DNA from 3 places in the Streptomyces sp. NEAU-sy36 genome. Region 3 is predicted to be linked to each of the others. Evidence: riboswitches for the same ligand, from Rfam matches in the RefSeq annotation. Region 3 holds a riboswitch; each other region holds the start of a gene.
What was found. A riboswitch is a leader RNA that binds a small molecule or an ion and turns the genes downstream of it on or off. The one in region 3 is predicted to bind thiamine pyrophosphate.

Region 1: it holds a riboswitch for thiamine pyrophosphate, as region 3 does, so the genes downstream of both, HZZ00_RS29080 (thiamine ABC transporter substrate binding subunit) here and thiO (glycine oxidase ThiO) in region 3, are expected to answer to the same signal.
Region 2: it holds a riboswitch for thiamine pyrophosphate, as region 3 does, so the genes downstream of both, thiC (phosphomethylpyrimidine synthase ThiC) here and thiO (glycine oxidase ThiO) in region 3, are expected to answer to the same signal.

The regions. Positions count from the first base shown of each region.
Region 1 is NZ_CP058977.1:6,693,745-6,703,218, forward strand. It holds gene HZZ00_RS29050 (hypothetical protein) at 1-602, shown strand, start outside; gene HZZ00_RS29055 (VOC family protein) at 702-1,109, shown strand; gene HZZ00_RS29060 (LOG family protein) at 1,131-2,255, shown strand; gene HZZ00_RS29065 (maleylpyruvate isomerase family mycothiol-dependent enzyme) at 2,306-3,103, opposite strand; gene HZZ00_RS29070 (ABC transporter ATP-binding protein) at 3,128-4,147, opposite strand; gene HZZ00_RS29075 (iron ABC transporter permease) at 4,147-5,748, opposite strand; gene HZZ00_RS29080 (thiamine ABC transporter substrate binding subunit) at 5,796-6,866, opposite strand; TPP riboswitch at 6,936-7,043, opposite strand; gene rlmN (23S rRNA (adenine(2503)-C(2))-methyltransferase RlmN) at 7,069-8,175, opposite strand; gene HZZ00_RS29090 (MerR family transcriptional regulator) at 8,298-8,759, shown strand; gene HZZ00_RS29095 (NAD(P)-dependent alcohol dehydrogenase) at 8,888-9,474, shown strand, end outside.
Region 2 is NZ_CP058977.1:8,268,425-8,277,898, forward strand. It holds gene HZZ00_RS36460 (LacI family DNA-binding transcriptional regulator) at 372-1,484, shown strand; gene HZZ00_RS36465 (metallophosphoesterase) at 1,749-2,828, shown strand; gene HZZ00_RS36470 (hypothetical protein) at 3,011-3,772, shown strand; gene thiC (phosphomethylpyrimidine synthase ThiC) at 3,865-5,649, opposite strand; TPP riboswitch at 5,642-5,820, opposite strand; gene HZZ00_RS36480 (YibE/F family protein) at 5,892-7,316, shown strand; gene HZZ00_RS36485 (SsgA family sporulation/cell division regulator) at 7,444-7,881, opposite strand; gene HZZ00_RS36490 (IclR family transcriptional regulator) at 7,980-8,750, opposite strand; gene HZZ00_RS36495 (DUF5326 family protein) at 9,040-9,252, opposite strand; gene HZZ00_RS36500 (cupin domain-containing protein) at 9,399-9,474, opposite strand, start outside.
Region 3 is NZ_CP058977.1:1,639,522-1,648,995, forward strand. It holds gene HZZ00_RS07430 (class II 3-deoxy-7-phosphoheptulonate synthase) at 1-827, shown strand, start outside; gene HZZ00_RS07435 (bacterioferritin-associated ferredoxin) at 980-1,207, shown strand; gene bfr (bacterioferritin) at 1,210-1,725, opposite strand; gene HZZ00_RS07445 (sulfite oxidase-like oxidoreductase) at 1,902-2,534, shown strand; gene HZZ00_RS07450 (deoxyribonuclease IV) at 2,550-3,428, opposite strand; gene pknB (Stk1 family PASTA domain-containing Ser/Thr kinase) at 3,486-5,399, opposite strand; gene HZZ00_RS07460 (thiazole synthase) at 5,535-6,329, opposite strand; gene thiS (sulfur carrier protein ThiS) at 6,333-6,548, opposite strand; gene thiO (glycine oxidase ThiO) at 6,545-7,714, opposite strand; TPP riboswitch at 7,712-7,823, opposite strand; gene HZZ00_RS07475 (hypothetical protein) at 7,877-8,227, shown strand; gene HZZ00_RS07480 (NAD(P)/FAD-dependent oxidoreductase) at 8,260-9,474, shown strand, end outside.

The DNA of each region.
Region 1 (9,474 bases), 5.1 Mb from region 3:
CCGTCCTGCCCGGCCTGCCCTGGGCCGTCGCCCTGCTCGCCGCCGGCCTCACCGCCCAGGCGTACGCCGGCCGCACTCCCCCCGCGCACGCCCCCACCATCGCCACGCTCCCCGGCGAGGCCGTAACGGTCCTGCTCGGCTGGGTCCTCACCGCCGTGGGCCTCGTGCTGGCCGCCCCCGGCCTCACCCACCTGTGCGGCCGCCTCCTCCAGTGCGCCCGCCCCGGCGCGCTCCGGCTGCTCGCGGGTCGCGTCCTGATGGCGGAGGCCACCAGGATCGGCCGTCCCCTCGGCGTGGTGTGCGCGGTGGCCGCCGCCGGCTACGCGACGACCACCCTGTACGACGCCCCCGCCCGGGCCTTCGGCCCGCTGAGCGCCCTCGGTGCGCTGGTCGTCGCCGGCTGCGCCGTCGCCACCCTGCTGACCTCGGCGGTGGAGGCGCGCCAGGGCCGGGCCGAGACGACGGACGCCCTGCTCCGCCTCGGCGCGCCCAGCACGGTGCTGCGCGGCGCCGCCGCCCTGCGCGCGTTCGCCCTCCTGGTCCTGTTCACCCCGCTCACCCTGGCGATCGCCGTGCTGGCGGCCTTTCCGCTGACCCACTGAGAAGCCGCGGGAAAAAATCTCCCGGGCACCGATGAGTTCCGTCGCGGCCGGGTGTCTACCCCTGCGAATCGAACAACGTGCGACCCGGGAGACGACGCCATGTCCCAGCAGATGATCTTCGTGAACCTGCCCGTGAACGACCTCGACGCCTCGAAGAAGTTCTTCACCGAGCTGGGCTACACGATCAACGCGCAGTTCAGCAACGAGAACGCCGCCTCGGTCGTGATCAGCGACACCATCGTCGCGATGCTGCTCACCCGGCCGTTCTACGCGACCTTCACCAAGAAGGAGATCGCCGACGCCACGACCACCAGCGAGGTGCTGATCTGTCTGAGCGCCGAGAGCCGCGAGAAGGTCGACGAGCTGGTCGGCAAGGCGCTCGCGGCGGGTGGCACGGAGAGCGGCCCCGCCCAGGACCAGGGCTTCATGTACGGCCGTGCCTTCGACGACCTCGACGGCCACACCTGGGAGATCATGTGGATGGACCCGGCCGCGATCGAGGGCTGAGCCGCTCCCTAGCATGGGCGGGTGCACCCGACACCCGCTCCTCCGTCCCGCGCCGCCCACGGCCGTGAGATCGCCTCGCTCGCCGCGTTCGACCAGGTGGCCGCCGAGCGCGGCTCGCTCGCCGGATGCCGCGTCCAGGCCGTGGACCTGACGGACCGTACGAGCGCGCTGCTGCGCCTCGACACCGCGGACGCCGTCTTCCTGGGCTGCCCGATGGCGCCGGAGGCCGCCGCCCGGGTCCGCGCGGCCGACGCCCTGGTCTTCCCGCCCGTACCCGGTCTGCCCTTCGACCCGTACCGGGGCCGCCCGTACACGCCGGAGGAGTTGTTCGCGTCGCTGGAGGAGGGGTACGAGGCGACGCCGGACGCGCGGGCCCACGCCTGGTCCCGGCGGACGACGGGGGACGGTGACGTCTTCGCCTCGATGCTCCGCGCGATCCACGACGACGCGGTCTCCGACGCCCTGGACGAGATCCTCGACGGCTGCCGGGTGGTCGGGGTGATGGGCGGCCACGCGACGGAACGGGGCTCGGTCGAGTACGCCGGTGCCGCGCGCCTCGGCCGGTCGCTGGCCCGCGCCGGGTTCACGGTCGCCACCGGCGGCGGTCCCGGCGCGATGGAGGCGGCGAACCTGGGCGCCTACGCGGCCCCGTTCGCGAACTCCATGCTGGAGGAGGCGCTGGTGCTGCTCGCCAAGGCGCCCTCGTTCAGGCCGTCGGTGACCGAGTGGGCGCGGGCGGCCTTCGAGGTCCGCTCGCGCTGGCCCGGCGGCGGCACCTCGGTGGGCATCCCGACCTGGTTCTACGGCCACGAGCCGCCGAACCCCTTCGCCGCGCACATCGCCAAGTACTTCGCCAACGCCACCCGGGAGGACGGCCTGCTGGCCCGCTCCACCGCCGGGGTGGTCTTCCTGCCGGGCGCCGCCGGGACCGTGCAGGAGATCTTCGAGAACGCGACGCCGAACTACTACGAGTCGCTCGGCGAGCCGAGGCCGATGGTGCTGGTGGACCGGGACCACTGGACGCGGGAGCTGCCGGCCTGGCCGCTGCTGCGCTCCCTCGCCGCGGGGCGGGCGATGGAGTCCCGCATCGCCCTCGTGGACGGCATCGACGAGGCACCCGACGCGCTCGTGCGGCTGAGCGGGTGACCGCCGGGCCCGCCTCCGGAAGACCGGAGCGGGCCCCGTCGTCCGCCGGCTCAGCCGAAGCTGGCCTGCTCCAGCCAGCGGTCCAGCACCTCGCGCTCGCCCACGACCTCCAGGCCGGGCGAGTCCGGCGGCAACCTGCGGTAGAAGGCGAGCAGCACGGACGTCAGCGGGCCGCGCAGGGCGACCGTCGCCTTCTCGTGGCCGCGCCGCCAGGACACGCCCTCGTCGCCGACCTCGACCAGCCACTCGGCGTGCAGCGCCGGATCGGCGTCGGTGGCGTGCAGATGGATGCTGCGGGCCGGTCCGCGCAGCCCTGTGGCCCACTCGCGCGCCCCGGTGCGCTGCGCCCACTCCACCAGTTCCAGCCACTCGTCCAGCGCGTCGGCGGCGATCTCGGGCGCGACCTCGTAGGGCACCTCGACGCTGAGCGCGGCGTCCGCGCGGTGGACGGTGATCTCATGGGCCATCCGGCGGGCCCAGAATCCACTGGTGTTCACACCGGTCCAGGTCCAGACCTTGGTCTCGGGGCCCGCCTCGCGCAGCGCGCCGACGATCAGTTCCCCGGTCTCCGCCAGCCAGGCGTCCAGCGCCGCCGGGTCGCCCTGCGCCTCGGGACCGCCGCCGAGCGGGACCTGGCCGGGCGGGATCATCTCCTGGGCCTGCGTCCGCACCATCGTGCCCGCCCAGCGCAGCGCGCCGCCCATGTGCCGCACCAGCTGTTCCAGCGACCAGTCCGGACAGGTCGGCACGCGGGCCGCCAGATCGGCTCCGGAGGTGACCATTTCCCTCAACTGGCTTACCTGGTGGGCGATTTCGTCACAGTAACGTTCGTGTGAGAGATACGTCATGGGCTCACCCTAGGCGGCGGACCCTCACCCCAGCACGACGATTTCGGCCGCGTCGAACTCCGCGCCCACCACGTCACCGGCCGCCGGCGCCTCCCGCAGCGCGCAGGCCGCCTCCAGGCGCGGGCCGCCGCCCTCGGGCTGGAGGTGCACGGCCACATGGGTGCCCTTGAAGGTGCGGGCGGTCACCGTGCAGGGCAGCCCGGCGTCGGCCGCGGCCAGCCGTACCCCGGCGGGCCGCACCAGCAGCGACCGGCTGCCCTGCGGCACGCCCTCGGGCACCGGCAACTTGCCCCAGGGGCTGTCGGCGACGGTCCCGGCGACGGTCGCCTCCGTCACGTTCTCGAAGCCGAGGAAGCGGGCGACGAACGCGTCGGCGGGCCGCTGCCAGACCTCCAGGGGCGTACCGGACTGCGCGACGCGCCCGTCACGCATCACCACCACCCGGTCGGCCAGCGCGAACGCCTCGCCCTGGTCATGGGTGACGGCCAGCACGGTCGTACCCAACCGGCCGAAGAGTTCCCGCAGTTCGACGACCAGCCGTTCCCGCAGCGAGCGGTCGAGCTGGCCGAGGGGCTCGTCCAGCATCAGCAGCCGGGGCCGGGGGGCGAGCGCACGGGCGAGGGCGACGCGCTGCTGTTCGCCGCCGGACAGCCCCGCCACCGCCCGCCGGGCCGCCCCGGGCAGCCCGACCAGTTCCAGCAACTCCCCGACCCGGCCGTCCCGTTCGCCCTTCGCCGCGCCCTGCATGCGCAACCCGAAGGCCACGTTGGCGCCGACGTCCCGCTGCGGGAAGAGCTGGTGGTCCTGGAACATCAGGCCCACGCCCCGCCGGTGCGCCGGCACCCCGCCCTGGTCGCGCCCGGCGAGCGACACCCGCCCGGCGTCCAGGGGCTGCAACCCCGCCACCACCCGCAGCAGGGTGGACTTGCCGCTGCCGCTGGGTCCGAGCACGCACACCACCTCGTGCTCGGCGACCTCCAGGTCCACCGCGTCCAGCACGGCCCGACCGCCGAAGCGCACGGTCGCACCCTGGAGACTCAGCATCAGAACTCCCCCGTCCGGTCGGTGCGCAGCCGCTCCAGGATGAGCAGGGCGGCGGCGCACACCACCATCAGAATGGTCGAAAGGGCCATCGCCTGGCCGTAGTTGAGGTCACCCGGGCGACTGAGCAGCCGGGCCACGGCGACCGGCAGGGTCGGGTTGTCGGGCCGGGCGATGAACACGGTCGCCCCGAACTCGCCGAGCGAGACGGCGAACGCGAACCCGGCCGCGACCAGCAACGCCCGCCGCACCAGCGGCAGATCGACCTCCCGCCACACCTGCCAGGGCGAGGCGCCGAGCACGGCCGCCGCCTCCCGCAGGCGGGCGTCCACCGCGCGCAGCACCGGCAGCATGGTGCGCACGACGAAGGGGGCGCCGACCAGGGCCTGGGCGAGCGGCACCAGGATCCAGGACTGGCGCAGGTCCAGCGGCGGCTTGTCGAGGGCGATCAGGAAACCGAAGCCGACGGTCACGGCGGAGACGCCGAGCGGCAGCATCAGCAGCGCGTCGAAGCCCCGCACCAGCCGGCCGGCGTCCCGGCGGGCCAGCGCCGCGGCGGCGAGGGCGCCGACGACCACGGCGATGGCGGTGGCGGCGACGGCGTACTGGAGCGAGGTCCACACCGCGTGCACCGGCGCCACCAGGAACGTACCGCCGTCGGTGCGGGTCAGCGCCCGGTAGTAGCCGAAGCCGGGGGCGTCCAGGGAGCGCCGGACCAGCACGGCGAGCGGCAGCACCAGGAGCAGCGCGATGGTGAGGAGGACGCCGGCGAGCAGCGCCCGCTGTCCGGCGCCGCGCGGCCGGCGGGCGGTCACCTTGGGGTCGACCAGGCGCAGAGCGGTCTCGCGGCGCCGTACCGTCCAGGCGTGCACGGCGAGGATCGCGCCGACCGCGGCGAACTGGACGAGGGTGAGGACGGCGGCCGTGGACAGGTCGAAGACCTCGGAGGTCTGCCGGTAGATCTCCACTTCGAGGGTGGAGAAGGCGGGGCCGCCGAGGATCTGGACCACGCCGAAGGAGGTGAAGGTGAACAGGAAGACCATCAGCGCGGCGGCGGCCACCGCGGGCGCGAGGGCGGGCAGCGTCACCTGGCGCCACGCCCGCAGGGGTGAGGCGCCGAGCATCCGCGCGGCCTCCTCCTGCCGGGGGTCGAGCTGCGCCCAGAGCCCGCCCACGGTGCGCACGACCACCGCGTAGTTGAAGAAGACGTGCGCGAGCAGGATCGCCCACACCGTGGTGTCCAGTCGTACGCCCCACAGGTGGTCGAGCAGCCCGCCGTGGCCGACCAGCGCCAGGAAGGCGCTGCCGGCGACGACGGTGGGCAGCACGAACGGGACGGTGACGACGGCCCGCAGCACCTGCTTGCCGGGGAAGTCGAGGCGGGCGAAGACGAACGCGGCGGGCAGCGCGAGCAGCAGGGTGAGCGCGGTGGAGGCGAGCGCCTGCCAGCAGGTGAACCAGAGCACGTGCCGGATGTCCGGCTGGGCGACCACGTCCGCGATCCGCCCGAACCGCCAGCCGCCGTCGGCCCTCAGCCCGCGCGCCACGATCGCGGCGACGGGCCAGGCGAAGAACACGGCGAAGAACGCGACGGGCAGGGCCAGCAGCCCCAGCCGCGCCGCGCTCCCGCGCGACCCCCGCCTGCGGGTGGTCACTTCAGTACGAGCGACGTCCACGCCTTGACCCACTGATCACGGTTGGCGGCGATCTTGTCGGGCGCCATGGTCTCGGGGTGCTCGGCGGCCGGACCGTACGCGGTGAAGTCGGCGGGCACCTTGGCGCCGGCCACGACCGGGTAGACGAACATGTTCAGCGGCATGTCCTCCTGGAACTCCTTGGAGACCAGGAAGTCGAGGAACGCCTTGGCGCCCTTGGGGTTCTCGGCGTTGGCGAGCAGCCCGGCGAACTCGACCTGCCGGAAGCAGGTGCCGCTCGCCACGCCGGTCGGGGCGGTGGCGGGCCGCTTCTTGGCGTAGATCACCTCGGCGGGCGGCGAGGAGGCGTACGACACGACGAGCGGCCGGTCGCCGCCGGCCTTCCTGCCCTCGGAGGACCCGGAGAACTCCTGGTAGTAGGCCTGCTCCCAGCCGTCGACGACCTTCACGCCGTTGGCCTTGAGCTTCTTCCAGTAGCCCGGCCAGCCCTGGTCCCCGAACTGCGCGGCGCTGCCGAGCAGGAAGCCGAGGCCGGGCGAGGAGGTGGCCGCGTTCTCGGTGACGAGGAGGTTCTTGTACCGCGGCTCGGCCAGGTCGGCGAAGGACCGCGGAGGCGCGAGGTGGTGCCGGTCGAAGTAGGCCTTGTCGTAGTTGACGCAGATGTCGCCGTAGTCGACGGGCGTGACGCGGTGCTTGGCCCGGTCCAGCTGGAACTGGGCCCCGACCTTGTCCAGGCCCTTGGCGGTGTACGGCTGGAACAGGCCGTTGTCGAGGGCGCGGGACAGCAGGGTGTTGTCGACGCCGAAGAGGACGTCGCCCTGGGGGTTGTCCTTGGTCAGGATGGCCTTGTTGACGGCCTGTCCGGCGTCGCCGTCCTTGAGGACGCGGACCTTGTACCCGGACCGCTTCTCGAAGTCCTTGAGCACGCTCTTGGACACGGCCCACGAGTCGTGGCTGACGAGCGTGACGGTCTTGGAGTCCGCGGCGCTCTGCCCGGTCGAGCCGCACGCGGACAGCGTGACCAGGCCGAGCCCGACCGCCGCGGCCACGAAGGTCTTCTTGTGCACTTGATGGTCCTCCTGGGTTGGCCAGGAAGAACGCGGCCCTGTCCGGAATGTCCGGACAGGGCGCAACAGCTTGAGTAGTGACCGAACTTCCTACCCAGAATGACCTGGGCGAGGTTCAGAGGGTCTGCGGCCTGACTGCCGCACTCTCAGCGCTGTGGCGCTCCCCTGTCGGAATATGAAGATGTGATGGAACGGGCCCAGATTACCGCTCGGTGGCCGCGAGCTGGCCACACGCTCCGTCGATCTCCTGTCCACGGGTGTCCCGGATGGTGACGGGCACACCGTGCGCGGCGATCGCCTCGACGAAGGCCTTCTCGTCCTCCGGCCGGGAGGCGGTCCACTTCGAGCCCGGAGTGGGGTTCAGCGGAATGAGGTTCACGTGCACGGGCCGGCCCTTGAGCAGCCGGCCGAGCCGGTCGCCGCGCCAGGCCTGGTCGTTGATGTCGCGGATTAGCGCGTACTCGATCGACAGCCGGCGCCCGCTCTTCTCGGCGTACTCGAACCCGGCGTCCAGCACCTCGCGCACCTTCCACCGCGTGTTCACGGGGACCAGGGTGTCGCGCAGCTCGTCGTCCGGGGCGTGCAGCGAGATGGCCAGCCGGCACTTGAAGCCCTCGTCGGCGAACCGGTGGATGGCCGGCACCAGCCCGACGGTGGAGACGGTGATCCCGCGCTGCGACAGCCCGAGCCCGTCCGGCGCCGGATCGGTGAGGGCGCGGATGGCTCCGACGACCCGCTTGTAGTTGGCGAGCGGCTCCCCCATCCCCATGAAGACGATGTTGGACAGCCGCGCGGGCCCGCCGGGCACCTCCCCGTCGCGCAGCGCGCGCATCCCGTCCACGATCTGGTGGACGATCTCCGCGGTGGACAGGTTCCGGTCCAGCCCCGCCTGCCCGGTCGCGCAGAAGGGACAGTTCATCCCGCACCCCGCCTGCGAGCTGATGCACATGGTCACCCGGTCCGGGTACCGCATCAGCACGGACTCCACGAGGGTGCCGTCGAACAGCTTCCACAGCGTCTTGCGGGTGGTGCCCTCGTCGGTCGACAGATGCCGGACGACGGTCATCAGCTCCGGGAACAGCGCCTCGCGCAGCTTCTCCCGCGAGCCGGCCGGAATGTCCGTCCACTGCTCCGGGTCGTGCGCGTACCGCGCGAAGTAGTGCTGCGACAGCTGCTTGGCACGGAACGGCTTCTCACCGATCCGGGCCACCGCTTCCTTGCGCTCGGCAGGCGTGAGATCGGCAAGGTGCCGCGGCGGCTTCTTGGCTCCGCGCGGCGCGACAAAGGTGAGTTCTCCGGGCTTGGGCATGGTGGTACCAGTGTCGCAGATCCACCGAGGTGGCCCGGGGCCCGGCGGTCGCCGGGGCCGGCGGCGGGCCGGGCGCCCCTGCCTTTTGACTTCGAGTACTTGAAGTTCCTACGGTCGACGAAGTGAGTGCACGAACCGCCCAGCGCACATACACGATCAAGGAAGTGGCCGTCCTGACCGGGCTTCCGGCCAGCACGCTGCGCTACTACGAGTCGATCGGGGTGATCGCCCCGATCAGTCGCGGTGCGAGCAGCAAGCACCGGATCTACGACGAGGACGACCTGGACCAGCTGATGTGGGTCGCCTGCCTGGCCGCCACCGGCATGTCGGTGAGCGACATGCGGCAGTACGTGGCGAACGGGCAGCTCGGGCCCGCCGCCGCGGGCGAGCAGATCGAGCTGCTCGCGGAGCAGGAGCGGCGGCTGGCACGCGAGGCCGAGTACATCGCCCTGCGCCGGCGGTACGTCCGCCTGAAGATCGACTACTGGGGAGCGGTCCAGTCGGGCGACGACGCCCGCGCCCGGACGCTGTCGGAACAGGCGCGCACGCTCGCCGACGAGCTGAAGCGGGCCAGGAAGCAGTAGCCCCGCCGCGCGCCGCGCGGTCCCGCCCGGCTGCCCGCCGGACGCGGGCGCGGCCGCCGCGTGCGCACTCACACGCCCCCACCCACCCCACACCCCCCACGACACCGAAGACGAAGGAACGCTTCTTCATGCGCGTCAACGCCTACGCCGCACCCGCCGCCGGTCAGCCCCTTACCCTCACCACCATCGAGCGCCGGGACGTCGGACCCAACGACGTACTGATCGAGATCGAGTACGCCGGCATCTGCCACTCCGACATCCACACCGTCAACGGCGACTGGGGGCCGCAGCCCTTCCCGGTCGTGCCCGGCCACGAGATCGTCGGCATCGTCACCGAGGCCGGATCCGCCGTCACCCGGCACCGCGTGGGCGACCGCGTCGGCGTCGGCTGCATGGTCAACTCCTGCGGCGAGTGCGCCAACTGCCAGGCCGGTGACGAGCAGTACTGCGTCAAGGGCATGGTCCCCACCTACGCCGGCACCGACCGCGACGGCACCACCACCCAGGGCGGCTACTCCACCCACGTCGTCGTCGACGCCGACTACGTCCTCTCGGTCCCCGAGAGCCTCGACGCGGCCGCCGCCGCACCGCTGCTCTGCGCCGGCATCACCACCTACGCCCCGCTGCGCCGCTGGGGCGCCGGCCCCGGCAAGAAGGTCGCCGTCGTCGGGCTCGGCGGCCTCGGCCACATGGCCGTCAAGATCGCCCACGCCCT
Region 2 (9,474 bases), 6.6 Mb from region 3:
CCAATACTGCTCACCATATGAGGATTCGGCTCCGCTGAGTATGGGTCGTGGGCAAACCCCGTGGATCGCGACGTCAGCACGGGCGTCGCGCCAGGAAGACACCGTTTCGGGGGGCGCACCGCACATATATCTATGCGCCGGTGGCTTGCGCCCTGGCGCGCATCACCCGTCAAGGTGAGTTGAGACCTCTTCGAAACATCGGACCATTGGCAGGCTCATCCGCATCGCCACATCGTGTCTCGCAAAGAAAGCGCTCAACTACCATTGATTCGCAGGCAGTTGACCCTGTACGGCCATGCAGAAACGTGCCTGTCAACGAGTGCATATGCGTCCGCACTACCCCACCGCATGAGCCCTACTATCGGCTCGCCATGACAGCAGCAGGGAAGCACCAGGTGAGCCGCGCGGAAACCTCACGTCGAGGCAGCAGGCCAGGCCGGGCAGGCATCAGGGACGTGGCCGCCGCCGCCGGCGTCTCCATCACGACCGTCTCCGACGCCCTCAACGGCAAGGGCCGGCTCCCGGATGCCACCCGGCGCCACGTCCGCGAGGTCGCCGACCGGCTGGGGTACCGCCCCTCGGCCGCCGCCCGCACCCTCCGTACCGGCAAGTCGGGCCTGATCGGCCTGACCGTGACCACGTACGGGGATGAACCTTTCACCTTCACCGAGTTCGCGTACTTCGCCGAGATGGCGCGGGCCGCCACCTCGGCGGCGCTCGCCCGGGGCTACGCCCTGGTCATCCTGCCCGCGACCTCCCGCCACGACGTGTGGTCCAACGTCGCCCTGGACGGCACCGTCGTGATCGACCCCTCCGACCAGGATCCGGTGGTCAGCGAACTGGTCCGCCAGGGGCTGCCCGTCGTCTCCGACGGCCGCCCGGCCGGCGCGCTCCCGGTCACCGCCTGGGTCGACAACGACCACGAGGCCGCCGTCCTCGGCATCCTCGACCACCTCGCCGCCGCCGGCGCCCGCCGTATCGGCCTGCTCACGGGCACCTCGACCGACACGTACACCCATCTGTCCACCACCGCCTACCTGCACTGGTGCGAGCGGGTCGGCCAGGACCCGGTCTACGAGTCCTACCCGGCGCACGATCCGTGCGCGGGCGCCGTCGCGGCCGACCGGCTGCTCGCCCGCCCGGACCGGCCCGACGCCGTCTACGGGCTGTTCGACCCCAACGGCACCGATCTGCTCGCCGCCGCCCGCCGTTACGGGCTGCGCGTCCCCGACGACCTGCTGCTGGTGTGCTGCAGCGAGTCCACCGTGTACGCCAGCACCGAGCCGCCCATCACCACGCTCTCCCTGAAGCCGCGCCGTATCGGCACGGCCGTCGTGCAGCTGCTCATCGACGCCATCGAGGGCGTGGAGTCGGAGCAGCCGGTGGAGCAGGTGATACCGACCGAACTGATCGTGCGCACGTCCTCCCAGCGGCGGCCCCCGCGCACCACGGTCAGCCCGCCGCGCACCCCGGACGACGCGTAGCACGAACGGCGCCGGAGCCCCGGGCAGGCCCCCGGCGGCCGCGCTCCGCCCGGGCCGCACAGGGCCCGCGGCCCTCGGAGAGCACGCGAACACCTGCCCAAACAGGGCGAAACCGGCGGTGCGGCGGAGCCTTGTTCCGATTCACCACCCCTGGGTCATCACATGGCGCGACGCGCATTCCTATGATGGGCCCACGACACCGCGGACCGCTGCGACCAGGCAGTCCGAAGCGGTGCAGATGCGGCGCGATGGTGGAGGGGTCTGATGACTCAGGGGGCCGGTCAGGGACCCGAGGTGGAGCGGACGGCGACGCTGCGCGACTTCCGGGTACCCGCGTACGTCCACGAGACCGGTCCGTACGTCCACCAGGACCAGCAGGACGACACCGCGCCGCCCGCCGAGGAGTCGTACCCCGAGGGGTACACGCCCACCCAGCGCGATCTGCCCGTCATCCAGCGCGGTGACACGCTCCAGGTCCCCGTCGACCCGGCGCCCGCGGCCCCGGCCCCACAGCCCGCGGCCGGCCCCGGCCCGCTGTTCGTCGTCGGCGACGTCCACGGCTACCTCGACGAACTGATGACCGCCCTGCGGGAGCAGGGCCTCATCGACGACGCGGGTCAGTGGTGCGCCGGAACGACCCGGCTGTGGTTCCTCGGCGACTTCACCGACCGCGGTCCTGACGGCATCGGCGTCATCGACCTGGTGATGCGGCTGTCCGCCGAGGCGGCCGCGGCCGGCGGCTACTGCAAGGCCCTCATGGGCAACCACGAGCTGCTGCTGCTCGGCGCCAAGCGGTTCGGCGACACGCCGGTCAACTCCGGTGCGGGCACGGCCACTTTCCAGGCGGCCTGGCTGCTCAACGGCGGCCAGAAGACCGACATGGACCGTCTCCAGGACCACCACCTCCAGTGGATGGCCCGCCTGGACGCCGTCGAGCAGGTCGACGGCTATCTGCTGGTGCACTCCGACACCACCGCCTACCTGGACTTCGGCGACTCGATCGAGGCCGTCAACGACAACGTCCGCGAGACGCTCACCCGTAACGACGCGGACGAGTGCTGGGACCTGTTCCGCAAGTTCACCAAGCGCTTCTCCTTCCGCGACGAGGGAGGCGCCGACGCCGTGCGCGCCCTGCTCGACACCTATGGCGGCACCCGGATCGTGCACGGCCACAGCCCCATCCCCTACCTCCTCGGCGAGGTCGGCTCCGAGGACGACGAGGAGGGCAGCGGCCCGGTCGTCGAGGGACCGCACGTCTACGCCGACGGACTCGCCATCGCGATGGACGGCGGAGTGACCATGGCCGGAAAGCTGCTGGTCCGCCAACTCCCCCTGGAGCACTGACCGTTCCTCCGGCGGGACTCGCCGCCGCGGAGTACGCGCAGGCCGGGACCCAATTTCCGGCAATCCCCTGTCATCACGCGCCGTCGCGGCTCTACCATCGGCTTATCCGTAGCAGGCTCCCCTCCGTTTCTGCCCGACGGCTCGCAGGTGTGCGGGCCCCAAGCCCTACGGAGCATCGGGGGATGCACATGAACAGCCTTCCGCAGCACCTGCGGAGCGAGGACCGACAGGAATTCGAACGGCTCCTCGACGAGGTTCTGCGCTCAGCACCACACCGAGCGGAACTGGCCGCCGCCGGACAGCGGCTCAGCCCCGCGCAACTGCGCACCATGGCCATCGCCGCCTCCGCGCTCATCACGGCGGCCGCGTCCGCCGAGTACGCGCACTACGTACGGATCCGCGACGAACTGCGCCGCCCGGAACCGCCAGCGACCCCGGACGACCCCGGCTCCAGCGGGACGGACCCGGCCGCCGGGCCCCACGGGGCGGGTGCCGTCGCGGTCGTCGCCGTCCTGGCCCCCCTCCTCTCCGCCACCGCGGCGGCGATATTCCTGCTCATCGGCTACATCCTGAGAAGCCTGGACCCCGGTCAGCCGCTGGCCGGCACCATGCTCACCGCCGGCTGGGTGTTCGGGGCCCTGACCGTGGCGGCGATACTCGTCGCCGCCGTCGGACTGCTGCTCACCGCGCTGCGCAACGGCGCCTCGCCCGAGTCCCGGGCCCGTGACGCCGCCGCCGAAGAGGTCGCCAGAGCGAGAGCGGCCTGGCAGGACGCCCTGCTGGAGCGCGGCATCCTGCCGTTCCTGCGGGAGGCCCTCGGCGAGCCCGGGCCGGCCGCGCCGCCCCGCACGGCCGCCCCGCGCGGTCGTATGCCCCGGCTGGGCTATGACCGCCCCGACTACACCAGCCCCGACTACGGCGGCCCGGAGCACCAGCCGGACTGACCCCGCCGAGCCCGCGGCGGGAGGGACGCACTCGCCGTCCACCGAGCCGGTGCCGACCGGCCCGTGCGGGCGGCGAGTCCAGCCTGTCCCGCTCAGTCAGCGATCGGGAGGTACACCCGGTTCCCCGAGGCCGCGAACTCCGCCGACTTCTGCGCCATCCCCTCCTCGATCTCGGCCCGGCTGCCGCCGTGCTCGCGGCGGATGTCCTGCGAGATCTTCATGCTGCAGAACTTCGGACCGCACATCGAGCAGAAGTGCGCCGTCTTGGCGGGCTCGGCCGGCAGGGTCTCGTCGTGGAACTCGCGGGCCGTGTCCGGGTCGAGGGCCAGGTTGAACTGGTCCTCCCACCGGAACTCGAAGCGCGCGTCCGACAGCGCGTCGTCCCACTCCTGCGCGCCCGGGTGTCCCTTGGCGAGGTCGGCCGCATGGGCGGCGATCTTGTAGGTGATGACGCCGGTCTTGACGTCGTCCCGGTTGGGCAGGCCCAGGTGCTCCTTGGGCGTGACGTAGCAGAGCATCGCCGTCCCCCACCAGGCGATCATCGCGGCGCCGATGCCGGAGGTGATGTGGTCGTACGCCGGCGCGATGTCCGTGGTCAGCGGGCCGAGCGTATAGAACGGAGCTTCATCGCAGATCTCCTGCTGAAGGTCGATGTTCTCCTTGATCTTGTGCATCGGGACGTGCCCGGGGCCCTCGATCATCGTCTGTACGTTCAAACGCCTGGCGATCCGCCCGAGTTCCCCGAGTGTGCGCAGTTCCGCGAGCTGCGCCTCGTCGTTGGCGTCGGCGATGGAGCCGGGCCGCAGACCGTCGCCCAGCGAGTACGTGACGTCGTAGGCGGCGAGGATCTCGCACAGCTCCTCGAAGTTCTCGTAGAGGAACGACTCCTTGTGGTGGGCCAGGCACCACGCGGCCATGATGGAGCCGCCGCGCGAGACGATGCCGGTCTTGCGGTTGGCGGTGAGCGGCACGAACGGCAGCCGCACGCCCGCGTGGACGGTCATGTAGTCCACGCCCTGCTCGGCCTGCTCGATGACCGTGTCCTTGTAGATCTCCCAGGTGAGTTCCTCGGCCCTGCCGTCGACCTTCTCCAGGGCCTGGTAGAGCGGCACCGTGCCGATGGGCACGGGGGAGTTGCGCAGCACCCACTCGCGGGTGGTGTGGATGTTGCGGCCGGTGGAGAGGTCCATGACCGTGTCGGCGCCCCAGCGGGTCGCCCAGGTCATCTTCTCCACCTCCTCCTCGATGGACGAGGTCACCGCGGAGTTGCCGATGTTGGCGTTCACCTTCACCAGGAACCGCTTGCCGATGATCATCGGTTCGATCTCCGGGTGGTTGACGTTGGCCGGCAGTACCGCGCGGCCCGCCGCGATCTCCTCGCGGACCACCTCGGGGGAGACGTTCTCCCGAAGGGCCACGAACTCCATCTCCGGAGTGATCTCCCCCCGACGCGCATACGCGAGCTGCGTCACCGCCTGCCCGCCATGGCCCCGCCGGGGCTGACGCGGGCGTCCCGGGAAGACCGCGTCCAGGTTGCGCAGCCCGCCGCGCGGCGAGGTGTGCTTGATCCCGTCGTCCTCCGGGCGGACGGGACGGCCCGCGTACTCCTCGGTGTCGCCGCGGGCGATGATCCAGTTGTCCCGCAGCGGCGCCAGGCCCCTGCGGACATCGGTGTCGACGTGCGGATCGGTGTACGGGCCCGATGTGTCGTACAGCGTGACCGACTGCCCGTTGGTGAGGTGCACCTGACGGACCGGCACGCGCAGATCGGGGCGCGAACCCGCGACATACGCCTTGTGCCAGCCGATGGACTTCCCGGCCTCCTCGGACATGTCGTCCTGGACGGAGGCAGGCGTGCGTGCGTCCTTGTTGGTCATGAGACCTACTCCCTACGCCGGCATTACCCGGTAACAGGTTCGGCGGTCGACGCAGCGGTATCCGTCGGTCCGACGCCTCCCGTGGAACATCGCTCGTTCCACGTGAAACATCGCCTCTACGGAGGTCAGCGCCCTCTCAGCCCGGTGCTCCGAGCTCCCGCGTGTGCAAAGGTGCCTCCACGCTAGCGCCATCGATGGCGCGATGAACAGTGGGCCTCCCCGGTTCTTGCGATGATCTGGCGATGACCAGGATGGAGCAGCACCCGCGCCGGCCGTCCGGCCCACGCCCGCCCGACGGCTCGGACCACCCGGGACCTGACCACCCGCACCGCCACGTCCACGCCGCCCCCCGCGGCCCCTCCCCCGGTCACGGCCACGGACACGGACACGGGCCCGCGGCGCCCGTGTCCCGGCATCTGCGCAAGGTGATCGCCGCGGTCCTGGTCCCGTTCGCCGCGGCGGTGGTGGTCGGTCTGGTGGTGCTCTGGCCCGGTGGCGCCCCCTCCCACAAGCACAGCGGCGTCGGTTTCGACCGGCAGACCCAACAGGCCACCGTCACCCGGGTGGTGGCGGTCGACTGTGCCTCGGTGCACGCCTCGGGCGGAGCCCCGGCCGCCGATCCCTCCGCCACCGGCGGCTCTCCGCCGGGGCGGCAGTCGGGCGGCACCTGCAAGAAGGCGACCGTCCGGGTCGACACCGGCAGGGACAAGGGCCGTACGTTCACCGAGATCGTGCAGCCCGACCAGCCCCGGCAACTGCACCAGGGCGAACAGGTGGTCGCCGCCTACGAGCCCACGGCGCCGAGGGACCTTCAGTACTCGGTGACCGATGTGAACCGCACGTTCCCGGTGGCGCTGCTGGCGGGCGTCTTCGCGCTCGCCGTCGTGGTGGTGGGCCGCATGCGCGGTGTGCTGGCCCTCGTCGCCCTCGCCGTGAGCTTCCTGGTGCTCAACCAGTTCGTCCTGCCCGCGATCCTTCAGGGCTCCAACCCGCTCCTGGTGGCGGTGGTGGGGTCGAGCGCCATCATGCTGATCGCCCTGTACATGTGCCACGGCCTCTCGGCCCGTACGTCGGTTGCGGTCCTCGGCACGCTGATCTCCCTGTCGCTGATCGGCCTGCTCGGCGCGCAGTTCATCGGGTGGGCGGCCCTCACCGGCAACACCGACGACAGCACCGGTCTGATCCACGGGCTGTACCCGAAGATCGATATGAGCGGTCTGCTGCTGGCCGGGGTCATCATCGGTTCGCTCGGGGTCCTGGACGATGTGACGGTGACCCAGACCTCGGCCGTGTGGGAGCTGCACGAGGCCAATCCGTCGATGGGTCCGCGCGGCCTGTACCGAGCGGCCATCCGCATCGGCCGCGATCACATCGCCTCCGTCGTCAACACCCTCGTGCTCGCCTACGCCGGCGCCGCGCTGCCGTTGCTGCTGCTGTTCTCCATCGCGCAGAGCGGCGTGGGAACGGTGGCCAACAGCGAGCTGGTGGCCGAGGAGATCGTGCGCACCCTGGTGGGCTCCATCGGCCTGGTGGCCTCGGTGCCGGTCACCACCGCGCTGGCCGCCCTGGTCGTGGCGTCCGACCGGCGGGGACCGGGCACGGGGGCCGCCACGGGCGCCCGGCCCGCTGCGGCGAGAGGCGGCCGGGGTCGACGCCGCAAGCGGTGAGCCGGGCTCGGCCCCCGGGCAGGCCCCTCGTGCCACCGTGAGAAGTGCGGTTCGCCGTGCCCGCAGAAGCGTTCCTGCACTGTTCCGTGCGACGCGGCGGAGCAGCGGCGCCCCGTTTCGCGGTGACTCAGCCCGCGCTCTGCTCCTCGGCCAGGATGCGGTCCAGCGCCTCGTCGAGGTGCGCGTCGAAATCGGCCAGCGCCCCCTCCTGCCCGAGCGGCACCAGTTTGTCCGTACGGTCGAGGAAGGCCACGAGCGGCGAGGCGGACGAGCGGAACAGAGCCTGGTCGCACCCGACCTGAAGCCGGATCAGGACCTCGCCGAGCACCTCGGCCTCGACGGGGGAGATGCGCACATCGCCCTCCCCGCACGGCCGCCCGACACCGTCGATCAGCAGCTCCCGCCCGAAGACCCAGGTGACCGGGGCGTCGCCGGGCAGATGGAAGGTGAGCCGCACGGCGTAGGGATCGCCGGTCTCGTAGCGCAACTCCACCGGAATACGGAAGGAGAGCTCCTCCGAGACGAGAAAGCTCATCATGACCTCTGCCTGTACGGACTCGCGCATCGCCTACCCCGTCGTATGACTTCGACTGGCCGGGTTTGATCCCTCTGACCGTGGTAAATCTTGCTGAAAGTACACAGTGGATCACAAGGAGTAAGATTTCAGATACTGATAGACAGCGTGAGAGTCCCGATGTCGCGGCCGATCTCCGTTTGCAGCCGGTGGGCCGCGGGCAGCAGCCGGTCGGCCTGATGGGCCGGGAGCGAGAAGGCCACGGTGGCCGCGGTCGTGCCGACCGTGATGGGAACCGCCGCGCAGACCGTGCCGAGCGCGTACTCCTGGCGCTCCACCACCGGCTCCATGCGCCGCACCCGGGCAAGCCGCCGCAAAAGGGCGTCGTTCTCGCGCACGGTGTACGGAGTGAGTGCCTGCACCGGGTAGCGCGCGAGGTGGTCGCGCCGGGCGTTCTCGTCCAGCTGGGAGAGCAGGCACTGACCGATGGCGTGCGCATGCCCGGTCTCGCGGAAGTCGGCCCACTCCTCGGCCGCGGGGGCGTCCCGGGAGTCGGAGACGCACAGGACGTCGATCTCGCCGTCCCGGTACATCGCGTAGTACATCGGCGCACCGATGGAATCACGCCAGTGGGCGAGCGTGTCCGCGACCCTGCAGCGACGATTCTCCCGGGCTCCGTTGCTGCTCAGCCGCTCGGCCGCGTCACCGAGGAAGAACAGCCCCTTCTCCCGGCGCAGATAGCCCTCGTGCACCAGGGTGCGCAGCAGGTGGTAGGCGGTGGGCAGGGCCAGGCCGGTCGCACGGGCGAGCTGCTTGGCGGGGGCGCCGTACGGATGGGCCGCGACCGTCTCCAGCAGCCGCATGGCGCGCTGCACGGAGCCGATGAGGGTCGCGGTGGCCGGCTGCGGTGCGGCGGCCATGCCGGACGGCCGCCGTGGGGAAGAGGCGCGGGGGCCGGGCTGGGCGGGGAGTGAGCGGGTTTCTGCCGGTGCGGTGTCGACCGTGGCCAAGGGTTACTCCGGAAGCGCGAGGGGGCAGGCCGTGCGTGAGCGGGGAGCACGGTTGGGGGTCTGCGCCACCCACGGGGCGGGCCCGTGGGGAGTTCCGGACTCTAACCGCCTGCCACCGCGTGCAGACGGGCTCACGGGGAAACTTCCCTCCCCCGAGGGAACCGGCACCCCCTCACCGGTCACCGGCTCCCCTCGTCGTTCACCAGTCGCCGTGCGAGGAGGAATTCGACATGAACTTGCGCACGATGTAGATCAGACCGCCGACCAGGGCCACGAAGACCAGGACCTTGAACAGCAGCCCGATCACGAAACCGACGACGCTCGCAATCAGCCCGCCGAAGACGACCAGGGCGATGACCGGCACCGCGACCCACTTCACCCACCACGGCAGTCCCGCGAAGATCCCTCGCATGGCCCTCGTCCTTCTCGTCTCGTGCGTACGTCTCGTACGGTCCCGATGTCCTGCGATCGATGCTAGGGCTGTCAAGGGGGCCCGCGGGGGCCCCGCGGCCCTTGTCCTCCCCTGAACCGTCCCCTAGGGAACCCGGAGGTCCGTTCTCACGCCTCGGGCGGAGAGAAGACGACGAGCACCCTCAGGTCCTCGCTGATGTGGTGGAACTTGTGTGCGACGCCG
Region 3 (9,474 bases):
TCACCACCGGCGGCTACGCCGACCTGCGCCAGGTGCACGCCTGGAACCAGGACTTCGTGAAGACCTCGCCCTCCGGCCAGCGCTACGAGCAGCTGGCCCGCGAGATCGACAACGCGCTGAACTTCATGCGGGCCTGCGGCACCGACCCGGAGGAGTTCAAGACCGTCGAGTTCTTCTCCTCGCACGAGGCGCTGCTGCTGGACTACGAGTCCGCCCTGACCCGGGTCGACTCCCGCACCGGCAAGCTGTACGACGTCTCCGCGCACATGGTGTGGATCGGCGAGCGCACCCGGCAGCTGGACCACGCGCACATCGAGTTCGCCTCGAAGATCCGCAACCCGATCGGCATCAAGCTCGGCCCGAACACCACGGCCGAGGAGGCGCTGACCTACATCGACCGCCTCGACCCCGAGCGGGAGCCGGGCCGGCTGACGTTCATCGTCCGCATGGGGGCCGACAAGATCCGCGACCGGCTGCCCGAGCTGGTGGAGAAGGTGACGGCGTCCGGCGCGACGGTGGCCTGGGTGACCGACCCGATGCACGGCAACACCTTCGAGGCGGCCTCCGGGCACAAGACCCGCCGCTTCGACGACGTGCTCGACGAGGTCAAGGGCTTCTTCGAGGTGCACAAGGCGCTCGGCACCCACCCGGGCGGCATCCACGTCGAGCTGACCGGCGACGACGTCACCGAGTGCGTGGGCGGCGGCGACGAGATCTTCGTCGACGATCTGCACCAGCGCTACGAGACGGCCTGCGACCCGCGGCTCAACCGCAGCCAGTCGCTGGACCTGGCGTTCCTGGTCGCGGAGATGTACCGGGACCAGTAGCAGGGCGGCTCGCGGAACTGTGCTGGGGCGCGGATCACATGCGATCCGCGCCCCTCGCTCTTTTGCGGTCGCGAAGCGACGGGTAAGGTTAGGTTTGCCTCACCGGGAACGGGACGGCAGAGATACGACGATCCCGTCGGGAGGTGGGCCGCGTGTACGTCTGCAGCTGCTTCGGCATCACCGACGCCGAGGTCAGGCGGCATGCGGAGGACGGCGCCTGCACACCGCGTCAGATCGCCTCCGCGTGCAAGGCCGGCACGGACTGCGGCCGCTGTGTACGGCGCATCCAGGCCCTGCTCGGCCGGGGCGCCTGCCCCCGCCGTGAGCTGATCGAACAGCGCGCTCCGGCGACGCTCGACCGGTTGGACGACGCCGCGTAGCGTCAGGCCGAGAAGCCGCCGGTGCCCGGCCCCGAGGGGTCCGGCTGGCTCTGTTCGATCACCGTCGAGAGGTACAGCGCCTCGCCCAGCTTGTCCACGAGCTCCAGCTGCGTGTCCAGGTAGTCGATGTGGTGCTCCTCGTCGGCCAGGATCGCCTCGAAGATGTTCGCGGATGTGATGTCGTCCTTGTCGCGCATGATCTGCACGCCCCGGCGCAGCCGGTCGATCGCCTCGACCTCGATCTGCCGGTCGGCCCGGAACATCTCGGTCACCGTCTGCCCCACCTCGATGTGGGAGAGCCGCTGGTAGTTCGGCAGCCCGTCGAGCAGCAGGATGCGGTCGGTCAGGATCTCCGCGTGCCGCATCTCGTCGAACGACTCCCGCCGGGTGTACTCGGCGAGCTTCGACCACCCCTTGTGGTCCTGGATCTTGGAGTGCAGGAAGTACTGGTTGATCGCCGTCAGCTCGGCGGTCAGCTGTTCGTTGAGCAGTTCGATGACCTCGGGGTCGCCCTGCATCGCAGCGGCTCCTTCCACACGGGGAGAACGGGGGAGGTGTGCGCCGCATGATTGCATCGGCGACGAAGATCGTCCAGTAAGTGTGGACTTAGTAAATCTGCCCGAAAATGATGCTGTTTGCCCGTTTCCGAGAGGGTGGGGCGAGGGCATCGTCCGAGGTCTGTCAGGATGGATACATGGGTCATCCGGTGGAACGAGAGTCTGGAGCAGCGGCAGGGTCCGGGCTTCCGCCGGGGCAGCGACTCCAGCGCGGCTGGCCCGTCACGCACTACGGGCCCGTGCCCAAGTTCCGGCCCGAGCGCTGGGACTTCCGGGTCTTCGGCGCCACCGCCGACGGCGACAAGCACGGCTGGACTCACGAGGAGTTCACCGCCCTGCCGTACACCACCGTGGTGGCCGACCTGCACTGCGTGACCAAGTTCAGCATGCTCGGCGCGGAGTGGGGCGGCGTGCCGGCCGGCGCCGTCGTGGACCTGGCCCCGCCCGCTCCGGACGTCACCCATGTGATGGTCTGGGCGGAGTACGGCTTCAGCTCCAACCTGCGCCTGACGGACTTCCTGGCCGAGGGCACCCTCTTCGCCACCCACAAGGACGGCGAGCTGCTCACCGCCGAGCACGGCTTCCCGGTCCGGCTGATCGTGCCCCATCTCTACGCCTGGAAGGGCCCCAAGTGGGTGCGGGGCGTGGAGTACATGACCGCCGACCGCCGCGGCTTCTGGGAGGAGCGCGGCTACCACAACATCGGCGACCCCTGGAAGGAACAGCGCTACTCCTACCAGGAGGAACCCGGCGACGGCCCGGAGCTGTGAGGCGCCGCCGGCCCCTCAGCCGTCCCTGAGGCGCTTGAGCCGGGCCACGTCCGCCGCATGGCCCTCCTTGCCGCCCGGGGTCTCGATGACCAGCGGGACGCCCGCGGTCGCCGGGTGGCTCATCAGGGCGCGGAAGGGCTCCTCGCCGATGTGGCCGGAGCCGATGTTCTCGTGCCGGTCCTTGTGCGCGCCCACCACGTCCTTGGAGTCGTTGGCGTGGATCAGCTTCAGCCGGCCCTCGCCGACGGTCTCCACCAGCAGGTCCAGCGTCTGGTGCATGCCCGCCGGGCCGGTCAGGTCGTGGCCCGCCGCGAAGATGTGGCAGGTGTCCAGGCAGACGCCCAGCTTGGGGTGGGCGTCCAGTGCCTCGAAGTACGGCCCGAAGTCCCAGGTCCGCGAGCACAGCGACGCGCCCTGGCCGGCGGTGGACTCCAGCAGCAGGAACGGGTCGTCGTCATGGGTCAGCTCGTCCAGCAGCGGCAGCAGGTGCGCGCGCACCTGCTTCAGCGCCACCTCCCGGGGCCGCCCGCCGGTCGCGCTGCCGGTGTGCACCACCACGCCCAGCGCGCCGATCTCCCGCCCGCGCCGCAGCGAGTGCCGCAGCGACTCCACGGACCGTTCCACGGTCGCCTCGGTGTGCGAGCCGAAGTTGATCAGGTAGGGGGCGTGCACGTACGCCGGGACGGACTCCTCGGCGCAGGCCGCGCGGAACGCCTCGTCCTGCTTCGGGTTCCCGGCCGGGGTGGCCCAGCCGCGCGGATTGGCCACGAAGACCTGCACGGTCTCCGCCTCCAGCGCACGGGCGTACGACAGCCCCACGGAGTGCAGGCCACCGGCCACCGGAACGTGGCCGCCGACGGGATTGCGGGGCGGGGAGGACTGAACGGGACTCACCCGTTCAGGGTGTCATGTCCGCCGGTGCCCCCGGACCGCGGTCCCGGGTGAACCCGGTCACCGGATGGTGATGGTGATGGTGGACCCCTTGGGCGCGGTCCGGCCGCCCTCGACCGACTGCTTCTTCACGGTGTCGCCGAACAGCCCGAGCAGCCCGCGGTCCTCGTTCACCTTGAACCCGGCGTCCTCCAGGGCTCGGTGCGCGTCGTCCACGCTGTCGCCGGTCACGTCCGGGACCTCGATCATCTGCGGGCCCTTGGACAGGGTGAGCGTCACCGTGTCGCCCCTGGCCGCCTGCCCGCCGTCGCCGGGGCTCTGCCGGGCGACCTTGCCCTTGTCGTACTCGGAGTTGACCTGCGTGCCCGCGATCCTCACCTTCAGCCCGGCGTCGGTCAGCTCCTGCCGGGCGTCGGCCGGGTCGTCGCCGGTGACGTCCGGTACGTCGACGGGGCTGCCCTTGCTGACGGTCAGCGCGATCGCGGAGCCCGCGTGCCGCTCGGTGCCCGTGCGGGGGGCGGTCGCGATCACGGCGCCCTGGTCGACCTCGTCGCTGAACCGCCGGGTGACCATGCCCGGCTCCAGACCGGCCGCCTTCAGCCGCGCCCGCGCCTTGGCCAGCGGCAGATCGGCGAGGTCGGGCACCTTCACCGTCTCCGGTCCCAGCGAGACGGTCAGCGTCACCGCGTCGTGGTCGCGGATACGGGCCCCGGGCTTCGGATCGGTGCCGATCACGGCACCGCGCGCGACGGTGTCGTCGTAGGCCCGCTCGACCTTCCCGACGTGCAGCCCGGCCTGCTCCAGCCGGTCCCTGGCCTGTGCCTCGGTCTTCGTCAGCAGCGGCGGGACCTTGGTGAACTGGCCCGAGTTGATGTACCAGACCCCGGTGCCGGCGCCGAGCACCAGCAGCACGGCGACCGCGACGGTGAGGATCAGCCGCCGGGGACGGCGCCGCGGCGGTACCGGGGTGCCCTGGAACCGAGCGGTGTGGCCGACACCGTCGCCGGGGTCCCCGTCGACGGGCAGCGGCCGGGGCACGGTCAGCGCGCGCGGGATCACGCTCGTACGGTCGTCCGCGTTGTCGTGCTCCACGGATTTCGCCTGCGGCGGTACGGCGTCCAGCTGCTCCTCGGTCAGCGCGGCGCGGGCCTCGCGGGCCTGGGCGAGCAGCGCGACGGCGTCGCCGGGGCGCGCCTCGGGGGCGCGGGCGGTGGCCGACGCGACCAGCGCGTCCAGCTGCGGCGGCAGCCCCGGCACCAGCGCCGACGGCGGCGGCACGTCCTCGTTGACGTGCCGGTAGAGCACCTGGGCGGGGGTGTCCCCGGAGTGCGGCTTGGCGCCGGTCAGCATCTCGTAGAGGACGACACCGCACGCGTAGACGTCCACGCGGGGGTCGGCGGTGCCCTGGTCGAGCTGCTCGGGCGCGAGATAGGCCACGGTGCCGAGCACGGAACCGGTCGTGCTGGTCACCGTGTCCACCGAGCGCACCAGCCCGAAGTCGGCGACCTTGACCCGGCCGTCGTCGCCTATCAGCACGTTCTCGGGCTTCATGTCGCGGTGCACGAACCCGGCCCGGTGCGCGGCGCCGAGCGCGGCGAGGACCGGCTCCAGGATGTCCAGCGCGGCGCGCGGGCGCAGCGCACCGCGCTCGCGCAGCACGTCCCGCAGGGTGCAGCCGGGGACGTACTCCATCGCCATGTACACATAGGACCGGTCGGTCCCCTGGTCGAAGACCTGCACCACGTTGGGGTGGTCGAGCCGGGCCGCGGACTTGGCCTCCCGGATGAACCGCTCCACGAACGAACCGTCGGCCGCGAGCGCCGGATGCATCACCTTCAGCGCGAGCACCCGGTCCAGGCGGGTGTCCAGGGCCCGGTACACCGTGGCCATCCCGCCGGCCGCGATCCGCGCGTCCACGCGATAACGACCGTCGAGCACCTGCCCGACGAGAGCGTCCTGAAGGGTCGTATCCACATCGGCGAGTCTACGAGCCCGCACGGCCCGCACCGTCCCGCCGACGGCCCCCGCCCCGGTATTGCAGCGGGGCTGTGACGCTTCCCACCACGGGCCCACCGCTGCGTGACGGGCCGGTCACGCCGTCCGCGGGCTTCAGAACGCGGGACGCTCGGGGTCCAGCGCGGCCAGGCCCTCCTCGGGGGAGGACGCCCGCGCCCAGTACCGCCGCGGGATGCGCCCCGCCAGCCGCGCCAGCCGGCCCGCCGACACCGCGTGCCGCATCGCCGCCGCCATCAGCTCCGGCTCCTGCGCGCGCGTCACCGCGGACGCCAGCATCACCCCGGCGCAGCCCAGCTCCATCGCCAGCGCCACGTCCGACGCCGTGCCGGCCCCCGCGTCCAGGATCACCGGCACCCCGGCCCGCTCCACGATCAGCTGGAAGTTGTGCGGGTTGCGGATGCCGAGCCCGGACCCGATCGGCGAGCCCAGCGGCATCACCGCGGCGCACCCCACGTCCTCCAGCTTCCGCGCCAGCACCGGGTCGTCGTTGGTGTACGGCAGCACCGTGAAGCCGTCGTCCACCAGGGTCTCCGCCGCGTCCAGCAGTTCCACCGGGTCGGGCAGCAGGGTCCGCTCGTCGGCGATGACCTCCAGCTTCACCAGGTCCGTGCCCAGTGCCTCCCGTGCCAGCCGCGCGGTCAGCACCGCCTCCCCGGCGGTGAAGCACCCCGCCGTGTTCGGCAGCACCCGGATGCCGAGCTTGTCCAGCACCGACAGCACCGAGCCGTGCACGGAGGGGTCCACCCGCCGCATCGCGACGGTCGTCAGCTCCGTCCCGGAGGCGACCAGCGCCCGTTCCAGCACGTCCAGGCTGGGCGCCCCGCCGGTGCCCATGATCAGCCGCGACCCGAAGGCCGTACCGCCGATGACCAGGGAATCGTCCGCCATGGCTCAGCCCCCCTGCACCGCGGTGAGGACCTCGACCCGGTCACCCTCGGCGAGCGCGGTGCTCGCCCACCGGGTGCGCGGGACGACGGTCTCGTTGACGGCGGCCGCCACCCCGGAGGGGGACCGGACCAGGGACCGTACGACGGCGTCGAGAGCGGTGCCGGGGGAGACCTCCCGGCGCTCCCCGTTGACGGAGATGGTGAACGGCAGGGCGGTCATGCGGGCTGCTCCATGAGGACGGCGCCGAAGCGCTGCGGTGTGAACGGACGGGCTTCCTGCGGCAGCTCGCCGTCGGCCAGCAGCTGCCCCATCACATCCCCGGTGACCGGCGTGAGCAGCACCCCGTTGCGGTGGTGCCCGGTGGCGAGCAGCAGCCCGTCGAGGCAGGACGGGCCGAGCAGCGGCGCGTTGTCCGGGGAGCCGGGACGCAGCCCGGCGCGGGTCTCGGTGAGCGGCAGTTCGGTGATGCCGGGCACCAGCTCGTGGGCGTCGCGCAGCAGCTCGTAGACCCCGCCCGCGGTGACCGTCGTGTCCCAGCCCAGCTCCTCGCTGGTGGCGCCGACGACCAGCTCGCCGTTCTCCCGGGGCACGAGGTACACCTGGCCGCCGCGGACCACGGCCCGCACGGTACGGCTGAGGAAGGGCGCCGACCGCCGCGGCACCGTCAGCCGCAGCACCTGCCCCTTCACCGGCCGCACCGGCGGCAGCACCTCCCGGGGCACCCCCGCGAGCCGGCCGCTGAGGCTGCCGCCGGCGAGCACCACCCGCCCGGCGGTGAGCGCCGTGCCGTCCGCCGTGGTGACCCCGGCGGCCCGGCCGCCCGCCACGTCGAGCCGCTCGGCCCACACCCGGTGGAACACCACGCCGGCCCGCTCGCACGCGGTCAGCAGGGCCGCGGCCAGCCGGCGCGGGTCGATCTGGTGGTCGCCGTCGACCCGCAGCCCGCCGCGCACCCCGGGCGCCAGCATCGGCTCCAGGCGGCGGCACTCCCGTCCGGACAGCCACTGCGACTCCAGGCCGCAGCGCTGCTGCAGGGCGTGCAGTTCCCGCAGATGGGCGCGGTCGTCGGCGTCCAGCGCGACCGCGAGCGTGCCGCACCGGCGGTAGCCGAGGTCCCGGCCGCTCGCCTCGGTCAGCTCGGCCGCGAACTCCGGGTAGCGGCGCGCCGAGCGCAGGTTCAGGGCGAGCAGGGTCTCCTCGCCGTAGTGCAGTTCGGTGACCGCGGCCAGCATCCCGGCCGCGACCTGGGCGGCCCCGCCCCCGGGCGCGGGGTCCACCACGGCGGTGGCGAGCCCGCGCTGCGCGGCGCGCCAGGCCGTGACCAGGCCGATGATCCCGCCTCCGACGACAAGGACGTCGGATGTGTCGGACGTACGTGACGGCATGGGCGTCCAGCCCCTCCCTTCGCCGGCATGACCCGGATCAGGTTCGTACGGTCGGAGGCCGCCAGCCTCCCTCTCAGCCCGGTGCGTCCGGGCTCCCGCGAGTGCTTGTACGGTGGCCACCCTAGCCCGACCCCCTCCTCACCCGTAAGGGAGCCCTCGCCCATGGCCGTGTCGCTGGACGGACTCCTTCTCGCCCCCGTCGCGGACCAGTCCGCGGGTCAGGTGGGCACCCGCACCCGGTTCGCGTACCACGAGGAGGACGGCGCCGTCTGGGCGGAGTACCGGGGCGGCGACATCGTCCGCGGCCATCTGGTCGGCACCCGCGAGGGCGACCGGCTGGACTTCCGGTACGTGCAGCTGCGGACCGACGGGACGACGGCCTCGGGGCACTGCGTCTCCACGGTCGTGGAACTGCCCGACGGCCGGGTGCGCCTGGAGGAGACCTGGGAGTGGGAGTCCGGACCCGGCTCCGGCACGAGCGTTGTGGAACAGCTCACCGAGGACGCACGCTGACTGACTGATCGTCACGTGTCTATGGTGGGCGGGTGAGCGAGCAGACAGCGCAAGAGGGCACGGCACGGACGCGGCGCGTGGTCGTCGTCGGCGCGGGCATGGCCGGGGTGCAGACCGCGGTCGCCCTGCGGGAACAGGGCTTCACGGGCGATGTGACCGTCATCGGCGCCGAGCCGCACCAGCCGTACGACCGGCCCCCGCTGTCCAAGGCCGTGCTGCTCGGCAAGGCCGAGGACTCCGCCTTCGACCTCGACTTCGACTCGCTCGGCGTCGACCTCAGGCTCGGCTGCGAGGCCCGCGGGGTCCGCCCCGGCGACCGGGAGCTGGACACCGAGGCGGGCCCGGTGCCGTACGACGTCCTGGTCCTCGCCACCGGCGCGGAACCGGTCACCCTGCCCGGCACCGAGGGCGTGCCCGGTGTGCATCTGCTGCGCACCCTGGACGACGCCGAACGGCTGCGGCCCGTGCTCCACCGGCAGCACGACGTCGTGGTCGTCGGCGCGGGCTGGATCGGCGCCGAGTTCGCCACGGCGGCCCGCGAGGCGGGCTGCGCGGTGACCGTCGTCGAGGCCGCCGACCGGCCGCTCGCCGGGGTGCTGCCCGCCGAGGTCGCCGCGCCCATGGCCGGCTGGTACGCCGACAGCGGCGCCGAACTGCGCACCGGCGCCCGCGTGGAGCGCGTCGAGCCCGGCGCGGTGGTGCTCGCCGACGGCACCCGGCTGCCCGCGGGCGCGGTCGTCGTCGGCATCGGCGCCCGCCCCGCCACCGGCTGGCTGGCCGGCTCCGGCATCGAGCTGGGCGCGTTCGGCGAGGTCGTCACCGACGCCCGGCTGCGCGCCTCCGCACCCGGGGTGTACGCCGTCGGCGACTGCGCCTCCTTCCCCTCGGCCCGCTACGGCGAGCGGCTGCTCGTCCACCACTGGGACAACGCCCTCCAGGGGCCGCGCACGGTCGCCGCGAACATCCTCGGCGAGACCGACGCCGTCTACGACCCGGTGCCGTACTTCTGGTCCGAGCAGTTCGGCCGCTTCGTCCAGTACGCCGGCCACCACGCCGCCGCCGACCGCCTGGTCTGGCGCGGCGACCCCGCGAGCCCCGCCTGGACGGTCTGCTGGCTGCGCGAGGACCGCCTGGTCGCGCTCCTGGCGGTGGGCCGCCCGAGGGACCTGGCCCAGGGCCGACGGCTGATCGAGGCGGGCCGCGCGATGGACCCGCGGGCGCTGGCGGACCCGGGCAGGCCGCTGAAG